Regions from separate parts of the Pseudomonas sp. GW822-FHT03F08 genome, predicted to be linked through region 1. Evidence: predicted binding sites of a transcription regulator. Region 1 holds the regulator's gene; each other region holds the start of a gene.

Region 1 (2,269 bases):
AACGTCGACGTTCTGCTGGGCCTCACGCCCAAACGTACCCTGGCCGATGTGATCGAGGGCCGCTGCGAGCTGCGCGACGTGCTGTTGCAAGGCCCCGGCGGGATCCGCATCGTGCCGGCCGCTTCCGGCACGCAGAGCATGGTTCACCTGAGCCCGGCCCAGCATGCCGGTCTGATTCAGGCGTTCAGCGACATCGGCGACAATCTCGACGTACTGGTGATCGACACCGCTGCGGGTATTGGTGACTCGGTAGTCAGTTTCGTTCGCGCAGCCCAGGAAGTGTTGCTGGTGGTCTGCGACGAGCCGACCTCGATCACCGACGCCTACGCCCTGATCAAACTGCTGAACCGCGATTACGGCATGAACCGCTTCCGCGTCCTGGCCAACATGGCCCAGAGCCCGCAGGAAGGTCGCAATCTGTTCGCCAAGTTGACCAAGGTCACGGATCGCTTCCTCGACGTCGCCCTACAATACGTCGGTGCGGTGCCTTACGACGAAAGCGTGCGCAAGGCGGTGCAGAAGCAGCGTGCGGTCTATGAAGCCTTCCCGCGTTCCAAGTGCGCACTGGCGTTCAAGGCGATCGCGCAAAAGGTCGACACCTGGCCGCTGCCCGCCAATCCGCGCGGCCACCTCGAATTTTTCGTCGAGCGCCTCGTGCAGCAAACGGCAGGACCTGTGCTATGACCGCCAGCGGTATGAATTTCTACAAGAAGTCGGCACGTGACGCGCAGTACGAGCTGATCGAGCGTTACGCGCCACTGGTCAAACGCATTGCTTACCACTTGCTGGCGCGATTGCCGGCCAGTGTGCAGGTCGAAGACCTGATCCAGGCCGGGATGATCGGCCTGCTCGAAGTCTCGACCAAATACGACGCCAGCAAAGGCGCCAGTTTCGAAACGTACGCGGGCATCCGGATCCGCGGCGCCATGCTCGATGAAGTACGCAAGGGGGACTGGGCACCGCGCTCGGTTCACCGCAACACCCGTATGGTCAGCGACGCGATTCGCTCGATTGAAGCTAAAACCGGCCGTGACGCTAAAGATCACGAGGTTGCGGCCGAACTCCAATTGAGTCTCGACGATTACTACGGGATTTTGAACGACACCCTGGGCAGCCGACTGTTCAGTTTCGACGACCTGTTGCAGGACGGCGAACACGAAGGGCTGCACGAGGATGGCGCAAGTGCTCATCTTGAGCCGTCGCGCGATCTGGAAGATGAGCGCTTCCAGGCTGCGTTGGCGGACGCGATTGCCAATTTGCCGGAGCGTGAGCGACTGGTGTTGGCGCTGTACTACGACGAAGAGCTGAACCTCAAGGAAATCGGTGAAGTCCTTGGCGTCAGTGAATCGCGGGTCAGCCAGTTACACAGCCAGTGCGCGGCCCGCTTGCGGGGGCGTTTGGGGGAGTGGCGAGCGCGCTGAAGGCAGTGTGGGGACGCTGCGAACGAGGCTGGTGCGGTGGTGAACGGCACCGGTCTTGCTCTGTTGTGCTCCAGACAGTCATCGAGTGCTTTGCCGGATTGATTGAAATGGCGCGTCCAGGTGCTGGGCGCGTTTAAGACTGCTTGGAGGTCGAATTGAACAAAGACATGAAAATCCTCATCGTTGATGACTTCTCAACGATGCGGCGGATCATCAAGAACCTGTTGCGTGACCTTGGGTTCACCAACACCGTTGAAGCCGACGATGGCACCACTGCCATTCCGGTGCTCAACAGCGGCAGCATCGACTTTCTGGTGACCGACTGGAACATGCCTGGCATGACCGGTATCGACCTGCTGCGTCACGTGCGCGCCGATGAAAAACTCAAGCACCTGCCAGTGCTGATGGTGACTGCTGAAGCCAAGCGCGAGCAGATCATCGAAGCGGCCCAGGCCGGCGTTAACGGCTACGTGGTCAAACCTTTCACGGCTCAGGCGCTGAAAGAAAAAATCGAGAAGATTTTCGAACGCATCGGCTGATGACGCGCGGGGGAGCTATGGAGCATAACGAATCTTCACAGGGCGACTTCGAGTCGACTCTGAAAAAACACGCGGTCGAACTGGTCGAAAGCCTTGAAAAAGGCAGGTTCGGCGACGCTGTGCAACTGATCCATGAGCTCAATCAGACCCGTGACCGTGGCCTGTACCAGGAAGTGGGCAAGCTCACGCGCGAACTGCACAGTGCAATCGTCAACTTCCAGATCGACCCGCATATGCCGCAGGCCGAGGAAGTGTCGCAGATCACTGATGCGACCGAGCGTCTGGGCTATGTGGTCAAGCTGACTGAAG
Region 2 (2,269 bases), on a different contig from region 1:
TCCAGACGTTCCTTCTCGACCTGCTCGGCCATGCCTTCAACCTGTTCGGTGTCGACCGTGACCTTGTCCGGTTGCGGCTGCGACTTCACTTCAGGGTTGAGGGTGTTTTCCGGCGCCAGGGTCGGCGTACCGCCCAGGTCGATGATGTACGGCGTGCCGCTCTCGGAGAAACCGACCGGGTCCTTGAAGTAACCGGCGATGGCAATCTTCTGTTCCGGGGTCGCGGTGGACAGCAGCCACAACACCAGGAAGAACGCCATCATCGCCGTCGCGAAGTCGGCGAAGGCGATCTTCCACGCCCCGCCGTGATGCCCGCCGGCGATGCGCTTGACGCGCTTGATGATTATCGGCTGGTTATTTTCCATGACTTAACGACCGCGAACGGCTTGTTCCAGCTCGGCAAAGCTTGGACGGTGAGCCGGGTACAGAACCTTGCGACCGAACTCGACAGCCAGCGATGGCGGCATGCCGGACGCCGAAGCCACCAGCGAGGCCTTGATGGCTTCGTAGACGTTCAGCTCTTCCTTGGCATCGTGCGCCAGGGAGTGCGCCAGCGGGCCGAAGAAACCGTATGCCGCGAGAATACCGAAGAAGGTACCCACGAGTGCCGCACCCACGTGCAAACCGATGGACTTCTGATCGCCTTCACCCAACGAGGCCATGGTCACCACGATACCCAGTACCGCCGCGACGATACCGAAACCCGGCATGGCGTCGGCGATGCCGTTCACCGCGTGGGACGGATGCTCCAGGTCTTCCTTGAGGCTGTACAGTTCCATGTCGAACAAGCCTTCCAGCTCGTGCGGCGCCATGTTGCCGGACGACATGATGCGCAGGTAATCGCAGATGAACGCGGTCATGCGTTCGTCTTTCAATACCGCCGGGTACTTGGCGAAGATCGGGCTCGCAGCGGCATCTTCGATGTCGCCCTCGATGGCCATCATGCCTTCACGGCGGCTCTTGTTGAGGATCTCGTAGATCAGGCCCAGCACTTCCAGATAGAACGTGTGGCTGAAACGCGAGCTGAACATGCTCAGGGATTTCTTGAGCACGTGCATCGTCATGTAACCGGGGTTGGCCTGGAGGAATGCTCCGAGTGCCGCACCACCGATGATCATCACCTCGAAAGGCTGGATCAGGGCGGCAATCTTGCCGTGGGAGAGCACGTATCCGCCGAGCACGCTCGCGAATACGACGATGATGCCGATAATTTTAGCCATAGGTAGAAAGTACTTATTTAAGTCGGGTTCAAGGTCATATTCGGAAGTTAAAAAATCTCTTCTTCTACTTATCGGCAAAACTGCGCCAGACTATAGCCAGTTCAGGCGAAAAGCCAATTTAGCCCATGCCGGGCGCGTCTACAGTCAGTGAAGATCTCGTCCAGACATGGCTAATGAAACGAACGTCCCACACGTAAAACCCACCACACTCGATGGCTGGGTGAAGCTGCTCGACGGCGTACGCCTGCCGGTGCCGCAAGAAGCCCACGATCGTGTCTGCCGCGCCATCCGCGATAATCGCAGCTCGCTGCGCGACATCGCCGACCTGATGCAGGACAGCCCGGCGCTGGCGCTGAGCATCATTCGCGAAGCCAACCGTCACACCCTGGGCAGCATGACCGCGCCGGCGGAAAACCTTGAGGTCGCGATCAATCGCCTTGGCCTCGCCCGCACCGAAGAACTGCTGGCTCGCCTGCCCGCCGAACCGCAGGCACAAATTCCCCAGGCCTTGCGCCAGATACAGATGATCAGCCAGCACGCCACGCAACAGGCCAACGGCTTTTTTGCCAGTCGCCTGGCGCGGCTGTGGCAGGACATTCATTGGGGCAGTCTGTTATTTCTGTCGCCGCTGTGGCCGCTGGCGCTGACCTTTCCCAAACTGCTCGAAGAGTGGGAAGTGCGGGTTATCCACAAGGGCGAATCGGCCCGCGACGTGGAAAAGCAATTGTTCGGTGTGCGTCTGCTGAAGATCGGTGAGGCGCTGGTCGAAGTCTGGCGATTGCCGATCTGGGTGCAGCAGGGTTATCGATTGCTGCTCACCGAGCAACGCGAACTGGTCAAGGTTTTGCGCATCGCCCGCGATGTCGATCACCCGCTACGCCAGCAGAATCGCCTCGATGACGACCCGACCCTGCGCCACTGGCTCAATCAGCCGGCCAACACCGTGCTGCTGGCCAACGGCCTGGCGCTGTCGGCGCAACAGGCCTGGGACAGTCCGCACAGCGAGCGCTGGCAATACCTGACCAGCCTCTATCTGCAAATCTCGATGG
Region 3 (2,269 bases), on a different contig from region 1:
ATCTTGTGGATCTCTTCCGCCGATTCCTGGGTGCGGTGAGCGAGGTTGCGCACCTCGTCCGCCACCACCGCGAAACCGCGTCCGGCTTCACCGGCACGGGCCGCTTCGATGGCCGCGTTGAGCGCCAGCAGGTTGGTCTGCTGGGAGATGCCTTTGATCACATCGAGAATGTGGCCGATGTTGTCGGTGCTCGCATTCAGGGTTTCGATCTGGGTGCACGACAGGCTGATCTTTTGCGACAGCTCGGTCATCGCCTGAATTGTCTGCTCGACCACCTGACGACCGTCATCGGCCTGCTCGCTCGCGCCGCTGGCGTGTTGCGAAGCATCGGCGGCGTTGCGGGCGATTTCCTGGGTGGCGGCACCCAATTGATTGATCGCCGCAGCCACGCTGTTGGTGCGCGCGCTTTGCTCGTCGGAACCGATGATCGAGGCGTTGGACGATGCCATCACCCGTTGCGACAGGTCGTGTACGTGGCGAGTCGCGGAAGACACTTCGGAAATGGAGGCGTGAATCCGCTCCACGAACTGGTTGAACGAACTGCCCAGCTCGCCGAACTCGTCTTTGCTTTCCACTACCAGACGACGGGTCAGATCGCCTTCGCCCTGGGCGATGTCCTGCATCGCACGGCCCATGGTGATCAGCGGACGCATCAGCACGGTGATCAACAGGCTCAGGAAGACCGCAATCGCGCCCACTGCGACGAACATCGCGATCAGTGCCGAAGTACGGAACTGGCTGAGTGCGGCGTAGGCCTTGTCGCGGTCGATCGACAGACCGATGTACCACTCGGCATTCGGCAGACCGGTGACCGGGGTGAACGACAGGATGCGCTCCTGACCGTTGAGCACCACGTTCTGGTTGCCCTTCTGGATACGCACATCAGCGTTCGGGTAGATGTCCTTGAGGTTCTTCATCACCTGGTCTTTGTCCGGGCTGACGATCACCTGACCGTCACCGCTGACCAGGAACGCGTGGCCCAGGCCACCGAAGTCCACCGAGTTGATGATCTTCACCAGGGTTTCCAGGCTCAGGTCACCGCCCACCACACCGAGCAGCTCGCCGTTCTTTTTCACTGGCATGGCGATGGTCACCACCAGACCGCCGACGGCAGCCATGTAAGGCGGGGTCAGCATGGTCTGGTCAGCGGCCACGGCCTGCTTGTACCAGGGACGCTGACGCGGGTCGTAGCCGTCCGGCATCTTCGCGTCAGGGCGCTGGGTGAACACACCGTTGGCCTGGCCGACGTAGGTGAACTGGAAGTTCGAGGTGAAAGCCGGTTGATCGACCAGCCCAGGGAAGTCGGCGTTCTTGCCTTGATGGGCGACGTTCTGCGCGAGGTTTTCCAGCACCAGAATCCGCCCGCTCATCCAGTTCTGCACACTGCTGGCGGTCAGGTCGCCGGCCTGCTGGACGGAGGACTGGAGGTTCTGGCGAATGGTGTTTCGCTGCAGATAGTCGTTGTACAGAGTGAACAGCGCGAACGCCAGGACCACGACGCCCGAGGCGGCCAACAGGATTTTATGGCTGAACTTGAGATTCATTTCATGGGACTTCTTATGCCAAAAGTGGGGATGCGTTCCGGATGCAACATTCCATGTACAGCGCAGGCAGCGTTCTGATGGCCGCTCTACTTTGGTGCACGCATGTCTCACCAGTCTGTCGGCACGCTTCGGAGAAAACTTAGCGCTTTGTAGGAAATGGACGGCATTTCTGCCAGATTCCCGCCGAACGGCGTGCCAGAGCGTTCGCCTGTCATTTTTTGATGACTGTTTTGCAGCGCCGGTTGCAAATTCTGTAACCCTTGATGACAATGCGACTAATTATCATTTGTGACGTTCGGGCTGTCGCGTTCATGTCCTCACCTGAGTTTGCAGTACAGGCGCTTTACAGTCGTCATCACGGCTGGCTCAACGGCTGGTTGCGCGCGCGACTGGGCAATGCGGCCGATGCGGCGGATCTGGCCCAGGACACGTTCGTTCGCCTGCTGCAACGCACCGAACGTCTCGAACTCAAGGCGCCCCGCGCGTTTCTGCGCACCATCGCTCGTGGGTTGGTGATCGACCATTGGCGTCGTGAGGAAATCGAACGCGCGTATCTGGAAACCATCGCCCACTTGCCGGAAGCCGAAACACCCAGCGCCGAATCCCGCGCAATGGTGATCGAGCTGCTGGAAAGCATTGCCCGCATGCTTGAAGGACTGAAGCCAAAAGTACGTCAGGCGTTTCTGCTGGCGCAGTGCGAAGGCTTGACCCACAAGCAGATCGCC

The links. Region 1 encodes FliA, which starts transcription of late flagellar genes. Its sites were predicted from a motif close to CTAAAGTTTNNNNNNNNNNNGCCGNTAA; they were not measured.
Region 2: a site for FliA is predicted at 1,289-1,316, ahead of motA (flagellar motor stator protein MotA). Genes of this name have one in related genera too.
Region 3: a site for FliA is predicted at 1,660-1,687, ahead of AC1RME_RS13405 (methyl-accepting chemotaxis protein). Genes of this name have one in related genera too.

The regions. Positions count from the first base shown of each region.
Region 1 is NZ_JBXANC010000013.1:127,921-130,189, forward strand. Features, by position in the region: gene fleN (flagellar synthesis regulator FleN) at 1-684, shown strand, start outside; gene fliA (RNA polymerase sigma factor FliA) at 681-1,421, shown strand; gene AC1RME_RS27165 (chemotaxis response regulator CheY) at 1,589-1,960, shown strand; gene AC1RME_RS27170 (protein phosphatase CheZ) at 1,978-2,269, shown strand, end outside.
Region 2 is NZ_JBXANC010000004.1:203,134-205,402, forward strand. Features, by position in the region: gene motB (flagellar motor protein MotB) at 1-365, opposite strand, end outside; gene motA (flagellar motor stator protein MotA) at 369-1,220, opposite strand; gene AC1RME_RS11440 (HDOD domain-containing protein) at 1,387-2,269, shown strand, end outside.
Region 3 is NZ_JBXANC010000004.1:668,236-670,504, forward strand. Features, by position in the region: gene AC1RME_RS13405 (methyl-accepting chemotaxis protein) at 1-1,544, opposite strand, end outside; gene AC1RME_RS13410 (sigma-70 family RNA polymerase sigma factor) at 1,856-2,269, shown strand, end outside.